3 regions of the Ensifer sp. EB106-05-01-XG146 genome follow, and region 3 is predicted to be linked to each of the others. Evidence: riboswitches for the same ligand, from Rfam matches in the RefSeq annotation. Region 3 holds a riboswitch; each other region holds the start of a gene.
What was found. A riboswitch is a leader RNA that binds a small molecule or an ion and turns the genes downstream of it on or off. The one in region 3 is predicted to bind thiamine pyrophosphate.
Positions count from the first base shown of each region.

Region 1 (4,916 bases), on a different contig from region 3:
GGATCGCGGGCGAGCTTCAGCAGATCGGCTTCGAGTCCGGAGATGAGAACCGCGACCAGCGGCGCGCCGAGAAACAGAAAGGCAAGCGTGATCCAGGTGCCATCACTCAGGCGCGCGATCCTTGACGCGCCATCGAAACGGCGCACAGTGCGGCCACCGGTCATGCCCTCTTCCGGCTCGGTCGCCAGATGACGAAGCAGGAGCAGCAGCAGGCCGGTCATGGCGATCTGCAGGGCTGACAGCGCGATCGCGCGCGGCGGATCGAAATCGAAACGCAGCGCCTGGTAGATCGCCACTTCGATTGTGCTGGCCGCAGGCCCGCCGCCGAGCGTCAGCACGAGGGTGAAGCTGGTGGCGCAGAGCATGAAGACGAGGCCGGCGGCACCCGGCAGGAGGCCGCGCAGCACGGGCCATTCGATGAAGCGAAAGAGTGCGCGTGACGGCATGCCGAGATTGGCGGCGCTGCGCCAGTATTCGGCGGGGATGCGCTCGAGCCCGGCCAGGAACAGGCGCGCTGCAAGCGGCATGTTGAAGAAGACGTGGGCAAGCAGGATGCCGAACAGGCCGTAAATGCTGACGGGCTGCGCGAGGCCGAGCCAGCGTAGGCCGGAATTGAGGAAACCCTGCCGCCCCCAGATCTCGATCAGCCCGAGTGCGCCAACCAGAACCGGCAGTCCGAGTGGCAGCGCCATCAAGCGCAGCAGCCAGATGCGGCCGGGGAACTGCGGTCGTCGCGCTAGCGCCCGGGCGACGGGGATGGCAAAGAGCACGGACAGCAACGTCGAGAGGGTCGCCTGCAGCAGCGTGAAGCGGGTGACGCGCCAGATGTAGGCGTCGAACAGCGCATCGTCGCTCGCGCCGCCCGTCTGGCTCAGCAAGGCGACGATCGCAAGACCGACGAAAAGGACGAAGACGCCGAGGCAGGCTGCCCCGGCGACCACTGTCATACGATTTTCGCGCAGTGCGAACAATCCGGCCTCAGTTCTTGCTCATGGCGGCAAGCCATTCGTCGATCCAGGCCTTGCGGTTCTTGGCGACGTCCTCCGAGGGCAGGAGGAAGGTGTTTTCCGGCTTGACCAGCTTATTGAAGGCGTCCGGCAGCGGCTCCTTGGTCGCTGCGACCGGCATCATCCAGTTCGTCGTCGGGATGATCGACTGGAAGTCCGGACCGGTCATGAAGGCGAGGAACTGCTTTGCCAGTTCCGGCTCCTTGGCGTTCTTGGTCATGCCGGCGACTTCGATCTGGATGTAGTGCCCTTCGGAGAAGGCAGCGGCCTGATAGCGCTCGGTGTTTTCCGCGACCATGTGGTAGGCCGGCGACGTGGTGTAGGACAGCACCATCGGCGCCTCGCCCTTGGTGAAGAGGCCATAGGCTTCCGACCAGCCGGGGGTGACGGTCAGAACGCGGTCCTTCAGCTTCGTCCAGGCGGCACCCGCCTCATCGCCATAGACGGCCTTGACCCAGAGCAGGAGGCCGAGGCCCGGCGTCGACGTACGCGGATCCTCGATGACGATCTTCTGCGACGGGTCGCCTTCTACCAGCTCCTTCAGGCTCTTCGGCGGCGTCTTCAGCGTCTCGGTGTCGTAGACGACGGCGAAGTGGCCGTAGTCATAGGGCAGGAACGTGTCGTCGGAGAAGTTGCCGGGAACGGTGACGCCGGTTGCCTCGACGCCGTGCGGCGCGAAGAAGCCCGTTGCCTTGGCTTCCGCAACGAGGTTGGTGTCGAGGCCAAGCACGATGTCGGCCTTGGAAGCCTCGCCTTCGAGCTTCAGGCGGGTGAGCAGCTCGACGCCGTCGGCCACGCCGACATAGTTGACCTTGCATTCGCAGGTCTTCTCGAAGGCTTCTGCGACCTTGGCGCCCGGGCCCCATTCGGTGATAAAGCTCTCATAGGTGTACACCGTCAGCGTCTTGTCGGCGGCGGTCGCGGCGCCGGAGAAAACAAGGCTCGCGGCCGTCGCAAGGGCTAGCCGGCTAAAGAATTTAAGTTGCGATGAATTGGACATGGCGAGGACCTCTCTCCCAAAGTTCGTTGTTGCATGGGAAAAGGGCGTATCGATCCGATCGCGTCTAATCCCTCCGCCGGTATGAGCCGGATCAGGTTCCGCGGGTTGGCGTTTTGACGCCTCTCAGCCTCCGGCCGCAATGCGGTCGGGAGGCACCCCGTTAGAGCGGCAAGAGATTTACCGCTGCCTCGGTCCCATGGCAAGCGATGTTTACGGCGAAGCAAGGGGACGCCTGGCCAGCACAATGGCTCGTGTTTGCGTATGCCGCCAACTGCGCTACACAACGGCAGCGAGGAGGAAATGTCATGCCCGATATGCTTGTTCGACTTTATGCCCTGCCGGCTGAACCTCAGTCGAAGCTTGGCCTTGGCATCAGCATTCGCCGCGCCATGGCGCCGGAGCGCCGCCTGGTCGTTTCCTGGATTGAAAAGACTTTCGGTGCCGGATGGGCGGGCGAGGCGGAAGCCGCCTTTTCCTCCACCCCGACGCGCATGCACGTCGCTGTCCATGACGAAAAGATCGTCGGCTTTTCCTGCCACGACGTAACGGCACTCGGCTTCTTCGGTCCGACCGGCGTCGACGAAAGCATGCGCGGGCAGGGGATCGGTGAGGCACTGTTGCTTGCAAGCCTCACGGCCATGCGCGAGGCCGGCTATGGCTACGCGATTATCGGCGGCGTCGGGCCGGCGAAGTTCTACGAGCGGGTGGCCGGCGCCGTCGAAATTCCGGATTCGACCCCCGGCATTTATGCCGGCATGCTTTTTCCCGATCCGGTGCCCGAGGGGCATTGATGGTCTGACCAAAATATCGAGAACCGCTCGTTCGACGGTTTTCTTCGTTTTCCTTCGGCGGTCCTTTGCGCTATGGGCTTTGCCATGGCTCGATCGACCTTCACCATTCTGCTTGGCGGCGCCCTTTCGCTGACCGACCGGCTGGCTCACCAGCTGGCCGCAAGTCGCTTCATTGCGGCTGACGGCGGCATGCGCCATGCCCGATTGCTCGGCATCGTGCCGGATGTCTGGGTCGGTGATTTCGACTCGACCGAGGAAGCCCTTCTTGCGGACTACGCCTCCGTCCCGCGCGAGCCCTATCCGGCGGCGAAGGCCGCGACGGACGGGGAGATCGCGGTCGAGGCGGCGCTGTCGCGTGGAGCCGATCGCCTGATTTTCGCCGGCGCCCTCGGCGGTACCCGCAGCGATCACGCCTTCATGCACCTGCTGCATGCCGTCGCCCTTGCCGAGCGTGGCCTTTCCGTGTTGATGACCTCGGGCGAGGAAGAGGCCTATCCGCTGCTGGCCGGCTCGCTCGACCTCGACCTACCCAAGGGCTGCCTCTTCTCGGTGCTCGGGTTGACCGAGCTTACCGGTCTTTCGATCGTCAATGCGCGCTATCCGCTCGACGATTTCACCTTGCCGTTCGGCTCGTCCCGAACCGTTTCCAACGTTGCGGAGGGTCCCCTTCGCTTCACTCTCCAGAGCGGTCGCGCCATTGTGCTCGCCCGCCCCTATGATCTTTCCGGAGCCTGAGCCTTGGCGCCTCCCATTCTGAAACTCGACGACATCTTCCTCACCTTCGGCGGCGCGCCGCTGCTAGCCGGCGCCAATTTTCAAGTCGAACCGGGCGACCGCATCTGTCTGGTCGGCCGCAACGGCTCGGGCAAGTCGACGCTGATGAAGATTGCCGCGGGCCTGGCCGAGGCGCAGTCGGGCGAAATCTTCCGCCATCCCTCCGCGACCATCCGCTATCTGCACCAGGCGCCGGATTTCGACGGCTACGACACGGTGCAGACCTATGCCGAGGCAGGACTCGGCCCGAGTGACGATCCCTATCGCGTCGCCTATCTGCTGCAGCACCTGGGGTTGACCGGCGAGGAAGACCCGAAGCGCCTTTCGGGCGGTGAGGCGCGTCGCGCGGCGCTTGCCCGTGTCATGGCGCCGGAGCCGGATATCCTGCTGCTCGACGAGCCGACCAACCATCTCGATCTGCCGACGATCGAATGGCTGGAAGACGAACTGATCCGCAGCCGTTCGGCGCTCGTTCTGATCTCGCACGACCGGCGCTTCCTGGAGAAGGTCTCGACCGCGACCGTCTGGCTCGACCGTGGCCAGTCGCGGCGGCTCGACCGCGGCTTTGCCCATTTCGAGGCTTGGCGTGACGAGGTGCTGGAGGCCGAGGAGCTGGAACAGCACAAGCTCGGCAAGGCGATCGAGCGCGAGGAACATTGGCTGCGCTACGGCGTGACCGCTCGACGCAAGCGCAACATGCGCCGCCTCGGTGAGCTGCAGACCATGCGGGCGACCTATCGCGGCCACAAGGGGCCGCAGGGAACGGTACAGGCGACGGCCGCCGACGCCAAGGAATCGGGCAAGCTGGTGATCGAGGCGGAGAAGGTCACCAAGGCCTATGGCGAGCGCACCATCGTCGCGCCGTTCTCGATCCGCGTGCACCGCGGCGACCGCATCGGTCTGGTCGGCCCGAACGGCGCCGGCAAGACGACGCTCCTGAAGATCCTGACCGGACAGATCGAGCCGGATACGGGCACGGTCAAGCTCGGCACCAATCTCGAAATCGCGACGCTTGACCAGAAGCGCGAAGACCTCAATCTCGACGACACGCTGGCGCACTACCTGACGGACGGGCGCGGCGACAACCTGCTGGTCAATGGCGAGCAGCGCCACGTCACCGGCTACATGAAGGACTTCCTGTTCCAGCCAGAGCAGGCGCGCACCCCGATCCGCGAGCTTTCGGGCGGCGAGCGCGCAAGGCTGATGCTGGCGCGCATCCTCGCGCGAGCAACCAACCTTCTGATCCTCGACGAGCCGACCAACGATCTCGACATCGAGACGCTCGACCTTTTGCAGGAGATCGTCGCCGGTTTTGCCGGAACTGTCATCCTCGTCAGCCACGAC
Region 1 is NZ_JBYTDX010000001.1:3,578,982-3,583,897, reverse strand. It holds gene thiP (thiamine/thiamine pyrophosphate ABC transporter permease ThiP) at 1-971, opposite strand, end outside; gene thiB (thiamine ABC transporter substrate binding subunit) at 979-2,007, opposite strand; TPP riboswitch at 2,059-2,177, opposite strand; gene AC3WVQ_RS17755 (GNAT family N-acetyltransferase) at 2,313-2,798, shown strand; gene AC3WVQ_RS17750 (thiamine diphosphokinase) at 2,883-3,533, shown strand; gene AC3WVQ_RS17745 (ABC-F family ATP-binding cassette domain-containing protein) at 3,537-4,916, shown strand, end outside.
Region 1: linked by a shared signal. The riboswitch ahead of thiB (thiamine ABC transporter substrate binding subunit) and the one ahead of thiC (phosphomethylpyrimidine synthase ThiC) in region 3 are both predicted to bind thiamine pyrophosphate.

Region 2 (4,916 bases), 140 kb from region 3:
CGTCGAGCGCATCGGTGAGGGCTGCGGAAAAGATGGTCTTGCCGATGCCGGTATCGGTACCGGTGATCACAATACGGGTTTTCATGGCCGCTCCTTCGCGATCGCGATCTTCAACTGCTGCAGCATCTGCACGATTGCGGCCCGGTCGACGTTGAGGGTGATGGCGATCCGAAGACGCGCGGTGCCTTCCGGCACCGTCGGCGGGCGGATTGCCCTGACATCGTAACCCTCGGCGCGCATACGGGCGGCGATGCGGACCGCTCGGCCGTTATCACCGATCGGGATGGGCAGGATCTGCGAGCCGCTGCCTTCGATGCCGAGCACTTCGGCAAGCGCCCGGTTGGCGAAAGACCTGAGGTCGTCGAATGCGGCGCGGCGTTCCGGCTCGTCGACGAGGGCGGCGAGCGCTTCACGCACCGCGGCCGCGATGAGTGGCGAGGGCGCGGTCGAATAGATGAAATTGCGGGCGCGGTTGACGAGATAGTCGCAAAGCACGGCGCTTGTTCCGACCAGTGCGCCGGAAACACCGAGCGCCTTGCCGCAAGTATGCAGCATGACGACGTTCTCCCGGTCCTCCAGCTCAGCGGCGAGACCGCGACCTTCCGGCCCGAAGACGCCGGTCGCGTGCGCCTCGTCGATGACGAGAAAGCCGTCATGCTGCGCGGCAAGCGCTAAGAGGTCAGCGAGCGGCGCCCGATCGCCATCCATCGAATAGAGGCTTTCGACGGCAATCCACGGGCGCCCTGTGCCGCCGGCGCGGCGCCATTGGCCGATCGCATCGGCAAAGGCGTCGATATCGTTGTGCGCTGCCGCAACCGAATCGGCCTTGCTCGCAGCGATGCCTTCATGGGCGCTCGCATGGATCAGGGCATCGTGGACGATGAGGTCGTCGCGCTGCGGCAGCGTCGAAAACAGGGCAGCATTGGCGGCATAGCCGCTGCCGAAGAAGAGCATTCGTTCCGCGCCGAAGAAGGTGGCCGCTTCCGCCTCAAGCGCCTCGTGTTCTTCGTGATTGCCGCGCAACAGCCGTGAGCCGCCGGAGCCGACCGGCACGCCGCGCGCGATGGCACTCGTTATCGCCGCCTTCAGCCGCGTCGAAGCGGCGAGCGCCAGGTAGTCGTTCGAGGTAAAATCCAGGCCGCCAGCGGGGGCAAGTGCGCGCCGGCGGCCCTTGCGATCAAGGCCCTCCAGCGTCTTCTCATAGCGCGCAAACAGACCCAGGGTCATTCGGCCGCATCCTGCCTTGCCGCCGGAGCCATCGGCTTCAACCCCAGGCGTCGGAAGAGCGCCGCATCATGGTCCTCGCCGGGATTGTCGGCGGTCAGCAGGGTTTCGCCGACAAAGATCGAATTGGCGCCGGCGAAGAAACAGAGCGCCTGCGTCTCGTCGCTCATGTCGGTCCGGCCGGCCGAAAGCCGGACATGCGATAGCGGCATCAGGATGCGGGCAAGCGCGATGGTGCGGACGAAATCGATCGGATCGACGGGCGCTGCATCGGCCAGCTTCGAGCCCGGGATCGGGATCAGCATGTTGATCGGCACGCTTTCGGGCGGCACCGGCAGATTGGCGAGCGTCACCAGCATGGAGATCCGGTCGTCGGCGGTTTCGCCCATGCCGAGAATGCCACCGGCGCAGACCTTGATGCCGGCGTCGCGGACATTCGCGAGCGTCTCCAGCCGGTCGGCAAAGCTGCGGGTGGTGATGATCTCGCCGTAGAAGCGTTCGGAGGTATCGACATTGTGGTTGTAGTAGTCGAGCCCGGCCTCGGCGAGCCGTGCGGACTGGTCCGGCGTCAGCATCCCGAGCGTCATGCAGGTTTCCATGCCAAGCGCCCGCACACCGCCGATCATGGCGACGATCGCGTCCATGTCGCGGTCCTTCGGGCTGCGCCAGGCGGCCCCCATGCAATAGCGCGTCGCACCGCCGTCGCGCGCCTGTCGCGCCTCGGCAAGCACACGCTCGACCTCCATCAGCTTCGATGCCTTGAGCCCGGTCGGATAGTGGGCGGACTGGCTGCAATAGCCGCAATCCTCGGCGCAGCCTCCGGTCTTGATCGAGAGCAGCCGGCTCATCTGGATGGCGTTGGGATCGAACTGCGCACGATGGACCGTGTGTGCGCGGTAGAGCAAATCGTTGAACGGCAAATTATAGATTTTTTCAGCTTCCGCTTGGGTCCAGCGGGATTCGCCCGCGTCGCCCGGGGTAAAATTAGCGCCAGTTGATAGGGTTCCGTCCAGCATTTCGGCTCGTCCTCCAGGTCATCGCAAACGCGAAATAGATAGAATCTGATATTATCTATAATTTTATCGACCAGCAAAGTTCGCAAGCACCCAGGTGGAGAGTTTGTGTTAGCAAATACCCTTCTGGTTGTATTTTGACCGTGAGTGAATCTGGAAACCGCCGAGACAGGGCAACAATCACCAATCAATCGGTCGCATCTCCCATTTCCGAAATCGGGCGTAACGCACCCGAGAAACGAGGACGAGCGGGGCTTCTCCGGTATTTTTCGACCCGCTCTGCCCGCCTGACACTCCTCCCCTCAGCACGCCGCCAACGCTTCCGCTTTCTCGTCGCAAAATTATAGATAATTTTCTCGGCAGCTGAGATCACATCGCACACGAATGCTGGCTCTTGACAAAAACCGCCCCGAACGGTCAGCTTGGAGCATTCACCAGGGGTGTCCCGCCAAGGGGCTGAGATTCTGCTATGCGGTTTGCGCGGCGCAGTGACCCGTTGAACCTGATCCAGTTCATACTGGCGTAGGGACGGTGCAGACATCGCTGCCGCAAACGTCGCGTTCACGCGACCATTCAACGGCAAGGCGTCCTTCCCCTTCCTTCGCTCGTGAACTGGGTCTCCACAATCGGAGCCTCGGCATGCACACCGCCAACACCATCCCGCTTCCCTCACGACGGCCCGCCCACGCCTCGCGGGAACACTGAGCCATGCGGATCCTCGTCAAAGGTGCCGGCGTCGCAGGGCTCTGTCTGGCGCATGAACTTAGCGCCCGCGGTGTCGCGGTGACGGTTGTCGAGCAAAAACCAGGCTTTGCCGGCGCGGCCTCCTGGTTTGCCGGCGGCATGCTGGCACCCTGGTGCGAACGCGAGAGCGCCGAAGAGGTGGTGCTGACGAAGGGCATCGGCGCCATCGACTGGTGGGACGACGCCCTGCCGGGCGAGGTTTCCCGAAACGGCACGCTTGTCGTCGCCCCGCCACGGGATGCGGGCGAACTCAAGCGCTTTGCCTCACGCACCTCCGGCTTCGAATGGCTCGACGCCGCCGCGATCGAACGGCTGGAACCGGCGCTTGCCGGACGTTTCCGCGAGGCGCTGTTTTTTCCCGGTGAGGCGCATCTCGACCCGCGCCGGGCGCTGAGCCGGTTGCGGCAGAAGCTTGTCGATCACGGCGTCACCTTCCTCGATGAGACGAGCGACGATGGCCACCACGATCTCGTCGCCGACTGCGCCGGCGCGGCACGCATCGGCGAAACGCCGGGCCTGCGGGGCGTGCGCGGCGAAATGCTCTACCTGCAGACAAGCGACGTGGAACTGTCGCGGCCGGTCAGGCTCATTCATCCCCGCATCCCGCTCTACATCGTGCCGCGCGGCGGCGGCCTCTTCATGTGCGGGGCGACGATGATCGAGACGGATGACGGCGGACCGATCACCGCCCGCTCCCTCATGGAACTGCTGAACGCCGCCTATGCGCTGCATCCGGCCTTCGGCGAAGCGCGCCTCGTCGAAACCGGCGCCGGCGTCCGCCCCGCCTTCGCCAACAACCTGCCGCGCGCCCTGCGCACCGAGCAGACCATCACGATCAACGGACTTTACCGCCATGGCTTCCTGCTTTCGCCGGCCCTGGCGGCGGAAGCAGCCGACCTCGCGCTTGCGCAGGACCTGAAGGGAGATGCCGCATGAGACTGACCGTCAATGGCGAGGATCACGACCTCGCCGTCACCACCCTCGCCGAGCTTCTGGCCGCCCTTGATTTCGAAGGCGACTGGCTCGCCACCGCCGTCAACGGCGAACTGGTGCACCGGGCCGACCGTTCGGGTCATGCGCTCAGCGACAGGGACCGGATCGAAATTCTCTCGCCGATGAAAGGAGGCTGAGACATGCTGACGCTTTATGGACAGGACCTGCGCTCACGGTTGCTGCTCGGCACCGCCCGCTACCCCTCCCCCGCCGTTATGGAAGATGCGGTGCGATCGTCAGGCACTGAGATCGTCACGGTCTCGCTCCGGCGCGAAACCGCCGGAGGCCGCCAGGGCGGCGCCTTCTTCGAACTGATCCGGGCGCTCGGCGTGCACGTGCTGCCGAACACCGCCGGCTGCCACTCGGTGTCAGAGGCGGTGTTGACGGCCAAGATGGCGCGCGAGGTCTTCGGCACCAACTGGCTGAAACTCGAAGTGATCGGCCACCACGATACGCTGCAGCCCGATGTCTTCGGGCTGGTCGAGGCGGCGCGCATCCTCTCGGCCGAAGGGTTCGAAGTCTTTCCCTACACCACGGATGATCTCGTGGTTGCCGAACGGCTCGTGGAAGCCGGCTGCAAGGTGCTGATGCCCTGGTGCGCGCCGATCGGCAGCGCCATGGGGCCGCAGAACATCCAGGCGCTCAGGGCAATGCGGGCCAACTTTCCCGATGTGCCGCTGATCGTCGATGCCGGCATCGGCCGGCCCTCGCACGCAACGACGGTGATGGAGTTCGGCTTCGATGCCGTCCTGCTCAACACCGCCGTCGCCGGCGCCGCCAAGCCCGCGCTGATGGCCGCTGCGTTCGCGGGCGCGATCGATGCCGGCCGGCAGGCCTTCGAGGCGGGCATGCTCGAGCCGCGCGATTTTGCCGTCCCTTCCACCCCCGTCATCGGAAAGGCGGTGTTTGCGTGAAACTTGACCCCTTCTATCTCATCGTCGA
Region 2 is NZ_JBYTDX010000002.1:1,667,721-1,672,636, forward strand. It holds gene bioD (dethiobiotin synthase) at 1-85, opposite strand, end outside; gene AC3WVQ_RS27710 (8-amino-7-oxononanoate synthase) at 82-1,227, opposite strand; gene bioB (biotin synthase BioB) at 1,224-2,240, opposite strand; TPP riboswitch at 2,664-2,784, shown strand; gene thiO (glycine oxidase ThiO) at 2,946-3,917, shown strand; gene thiS (sulfur carrier protein ThiS) at 3,914-4,111, shown strand; gene AC3WVQ_RS27730 (thiazole synthase) at 4,115-4,888, shown strand; gene AC3WVQ_RS27735 (thiamine phosphate synthase) at 4,885-4,916, shown strand, end outside.
Region 2: linked by a shared signal. The riboswitch ahead of thiO (glycine oxidase ThiO) and the one ahead of thiC (phosphomethylpyrimidine synthase ThiC) in region 3 are both predicted to bind thiamine pyrophosphate.

Region 3 (4,916 bases):
ATCCACGAGGATCTGTTCACGCCGTTCAACACCTCGAAGGATGAAGGGCTCGGCCTCGGCCTTGCCATCTCCAAGGAGATCGTCGCCGACTATGGCGGCGATATCACCGTCGAAACCAGCGACAGGGGCACCGTCTTCACGGTTCGCCTGAAGAGGGCCTGAGCGATGCAGCCGACCGTCTATCTCGTCGACGACGACAACCATCTGCGCAAGGCGATGACGCAGACGCTGGAACTCGCCGGCCTCGCCGTTACCCCTTTTGCCAGCGCTGCCGAAGCGTTGAAGACGCTGGATGCGAATTTCGACGGAGTCGTCGTCAGCGATATCCGCATGCCGGGCATCGACGGCCTCGCCTTCTTCCGCCGCATCGAAGCTTTCGACGCGGATCTGCCGGTGATCCTGGTGACCGGCCATGGCGACATCCCGATGGCAGTGCAGGCGCTGCAGGATGGCGTCTACGACTTCATCCCCAAACCCTTTGCCGCCGACCGGCTGGTGCAGAGCGTGCATCGCGCGCTGGAAAAACGCCGGCTCGTGATGGAAAACCGCGCGCTGAAACGGGCCGCCGAGACGGCCGGCGACAGCCTGCCGCTGATCGGCCAGACGCCGGTCATGGAACGTTTGCGCCAGACGATCCGGCACATTGCCGATACCGATGTCGACGTGCTCGTCGCCGGCGAGACGGGCAGCGGCAAGGAGGTGGTGGCGACGCTGCTCCACAATTGGAGCCGACGCCGCAACGGCAACTTCGTGGCGCTGAATTGCGGGGCGCTGCCCGAAACGGTGATCGAAAGCGAACTCTTCGGCCACGAACAGGGCGCCTTCACCGGCGCCTTGAAGAAGCGCATCGGCCGGATCGAGCATGCGAGCGGCGGCACGCTGTTCCTCGACGAGATCGAGGCGATGCCACCGGCGACTCAAGTGAAGATGCTGCGCGTTCTGGAAGCGCGCGAAATCACGCCGCTTGGCACCAACCAGGTTCGTCCGGTCGATATCCGCGTCATCGCGGCTGCCAAAATCGATCTTGGCGACCCGGCGCAGCGCGGCGATTTCCGGGAAGACCTCTACTTTAGATTGAATGTCGTAACGCTGTCGATCCCACCGCTGCGCGAACGCCGAGACGATATCCCGCTGCTCTTCTCGCACTTCCTGACCCGGGCGGCCGAGCGCTTCAAGCGCGACGCGCCTGTGGTCACATCGGCCGTGCAGAGACATCTGATGACGCATGCCTGGCCGGGCAATGTGCGCGAGCTCTCGCACTTTGCAGAACGCGTGGCGCTTGGTGTCGAAGGTCCGCTGGGACAGCCGATTGCGCCCGCCGAACAGCCTGGATTTGCGCTCCCGGAACGGCTCGAACGCTACGAGGCGGAGATCCTGAAAGAGGTGTTGCGGGCTCAGCGCGGCGACGTCAAGGCGACGATCGAGGCGCTCGGCATTCCGCGCAAGACATTCTACGACAAGCTCCAGCGCCACGGCATCAACCGTGCCGATTACGCCGAGCGGGCCGCACCGGAAAAGGCCGGCCGCTAGCGTCAAACCCGAATCCGTCACCACACGCAATAGGTGCATCTTTGTCGGCAGGCGAATTCACGCTTGACGACCCGGGCCGATCGATGGCTATGATCTAGGCATTCACCAGGGGGGTCCCGCAAGGGGCTGAGATTCTGCTGGATGGCCGGCTTGCCGGCTGTGGCGCAGTGACCCGTTGAACCTGATCCAGTTCATACTGGCGTAGGGACGGTGCAGATATCGAAGCCAGGATTCCGTGCGTCCAGCATCTGGCGGAGCGTCTTTCATCTTTCCGGCATCAGAACTGGGTCTCCAATTGCAAACTTGGAGCCTCGTCATGAATATTGCCACCAAACCCGCAGCCCTCACGGTCACGCAAGGACCGCTTCCCGCCTCCCGCAAGATCCACAAGCCGGGCGTGCTTCATCCGGATATCCGCGTGCCGATGCGCGAGATTGCGCTCCACCCGACGTCGGGCGAGCAACCGGTTACGGTCTATGATTCCTCCGGCGCCTACACCGCCGACGACGCCGAGATCCGCATCGAGGACGGCCTGCCGCGGCTGCGCCGCAACTGGATCGTCGACCGCGGCGATGTGGAAACCTGTGAGGGACGCGTGGTCCGCCCCGAGGACAACGGCTTTGTGAGCGGCGACAGGCTGACACCGACCTTCCCGTTCCAGCATGCGCCGCTGAAGGCCACGGGCGGCCGCGCAGTGACCCAGCTTGCCTATGCCCGCGCCGGCATCATCACGCCGGAAATGGAGTTCGTGGCGATCCGCGAAAATCTCGGCCGCGACGCGGCGCGTGCGAAAGTCCGCGACGGCGAGAGCTTCGGCGCCCACATCCCCGATCACGTGACACCCGAATTCGTGCGCCAGGAAATTGCCAGCGGTCGCGCGATCCTGCCTGCCAACATCAACCATCCGGAATCCGAGCCGATGATCATCGGCCGTAATTTTCTGGTGAAGATCAATGCCAATATCGGCAACTCCGCCGTCACCTCGTCGATGGCGGAAGAGGTCGAAAAGATGGTCTGGGCGACGCGCTGGGGCGCCGACACCGTCATGGACCTTTCGACCGGCCGCAACATCCACAACATCCGCGAATGGATCATCCGCAACTCACCGGTTCCGATCGGCACCGTGCCGCTTTACCAGGCGCTGGAAAAGGTCAACGGCATTGCCGAGGACCTCACCTGGGAAGTCTATCGCGACACGCTGATCGAGCAGGCTGAACAGGGCGTCGACTATTTCACCATCCATGCCGGCGTCCGGCTGCACTACATCCCGCTCACCGTCGATCGCGTCACCGGCATCGTTTCGCGCGGCGGCTCGATCATGGCCAAGTGGTGTCTGCATCACCATCGCGAGAGCTTCCTTTACGAGCATTTCGAGGAAATCTGCGACATCTGCCGCGCCTATGACGTCTCCTTCTCGCTCGGCGACGGCCTGCGCCCCGGCTCGATCGCCGATGCCAACGACGCGGCACAATTCGCCGAACTCGAAACGCTCGGCGAGCTCACCAAGATCGCCTGGGCCAAGGATTGTCAGGTGATGATCGAAGGCCCCGGCCACGTGCCGATGCACAAGATCAAGGAGAACATGGACAAGCAACTCGCCGTCTGCGGCGAGGCGCCGTTCTACACACTCGGACCGCTGACGACGGACATTGCGCCCGGCTACGACCACATCACGTCGGGCATCGGCGCGGCGATGATCGGCTGGTTCGGCACCGCCATGCTCTGCTACGTCACGCCGAAGGAGCATCTGGGTCTTCCCGATCGCAACGACGTCAAGGTCGGCGTCATCACCTACAAGATCGCCGCCCATGCCGCCGATCTCGCCAAGGGCCATCCGGCCGCCCAGCTGCGCGACGACGCGCTGTCGCGCGCGCGCTTCGAATTCCGCTGGGAGGACCAGTTCAACCTCTCGCTCGACCCGGAGACGGCCCGTAACTTCCACGACGAGACACTGCCGAAGGAAGCGCACAAGGTCGCGCATTTCTGCTCCATGTGCGGCCCGAAATTCTGCTCGATGCGGATCTCGCACGACATCCGCGCAGAAGCGCAGAAGGAAGGCCTGGAGGCAATGGCCGCGAAATACCGCGAGGGCGGCGACCTCTATATGCCGGTGGAAGGGGCGGCTGGCGCGGCCGAGTAGACGACAGAGACTCGTTGAAGGGGCCAGTCACGGCCCCTTCAGTTCACTCAGGGCTGCGCCTCCCGCCTCGGAAGCGGAAGCGGCGATCGCCAAGGCTCTCCTCCTCCGTCATGCTTGGGCTTGAGCCGAGCATGACGGAGGGTGGGAGGCGCGCCAACGACCCCGTTCAATCAACAAACATGCAACGTCCTCTGTCCCTCTCGCGACGCCTCAGCGATGAGGGCGATCATCTGTATGTCGTGGCCGCCGCCAGAGGCCCGCACCTTGCGCTCCGTGTCGCCCGTCCCCCCAATAGCTTGTCCCCACATCGATTGAACGATATGCAAGGCGCACGCAAAAGTCGCTGTCGGCGAAATTCATTCGCTGCGGGCAGCCGAACTGTACCCGCGCAAAAGTCCTGCAGGACGACGCAAGAACACCGTTTGCACAAGGAGAATGACTTGAGGACATGCCTGTTGAGACTGACGGCCTTGTCCATAGGAGCCCTTGCAGCATTCGGCGGAGATCTGCCGCGCCTCAACGGTGACCGGGGCTTTGCCGCGGGCCTTTCCTGGATTTCCGCTGCCCATGCGGACGACGCCGATGCCGGCGGCACGAATGGTGAAGGTGCCGCGGGCGGCAGCGACCAAGGTAGCGAAAACGTCGGGAGCGGCGGAAGCAACGGCACAGAGGGTGGCGGCGATTGGGGCTCCGGCGATGGTAGCGGCGTGGGCGGCGAGCCCGGCGGGACCGGGGCTGGCGGTGGAGGCGGCGTCATCGACGGAAGCGGCCTGAGCGGCGGAGACAGCGAGCGCCACTCATCCTCATCGCGCGACGGGCGGGATTACGGACCAACCGGCAGCGTATGGCACGGCGGCAGCAGTTTCCTCAATCTTTTTCGCCGGACACCGGAAGAGCCTCCCGAGGGGAGCGGGCCAAAGTCTTCCACCCGGCAGAAGAGCGATGCGGGATCCCGCAAAAGCGCGGGTCACACCAGAACAGAGCCCTGAAGAGATGTCTGCTTCGTCGCGCCGAAGGATGCCGTGTGCTGTTTATCGCAGACATAGAAGCGTCTGCGCCTGGATGCTTGGGCCAAGCCCTGGCATGACGGAGCAGCGGGAGGCGCGCTATCGATCCCGTTCGATCAACGAACGCGCAACGTCCCTATAGCCCTATAGCCCTCTAGCGACCACTCACCATCCGCTCGACCACATCGAGCAGCACGTTGGCGCCGGCGACCAGATCATCCGGCTCCGTGTGTTCGCGC
Region 3 is NZ_JBYTDX010000002.1:1,526,421-1,531,336, forward strand. It holds gene AC3WVQ_RS27095 (sensor histidine kinase) at 1-162, shown strand, start outside; gene AC3WVQ_RS27100 (sigma-54-dependent transcriptional regulator) at 166-1,530, shown strand; TPP riboswitch at 1,628-1,756, shown strand; gene thiC (phosphomethylpyrimidine synthase ThiC) at 1,847-3,670, shown strand; gene AC3WVQ_RS27110 (hypothetical protein) at 4,027-4,467, opposite strand; gene AC3WVQ_RS27115 (Zn-dependent hydrolase) at 4,832-4,916, opposite strand, start outside.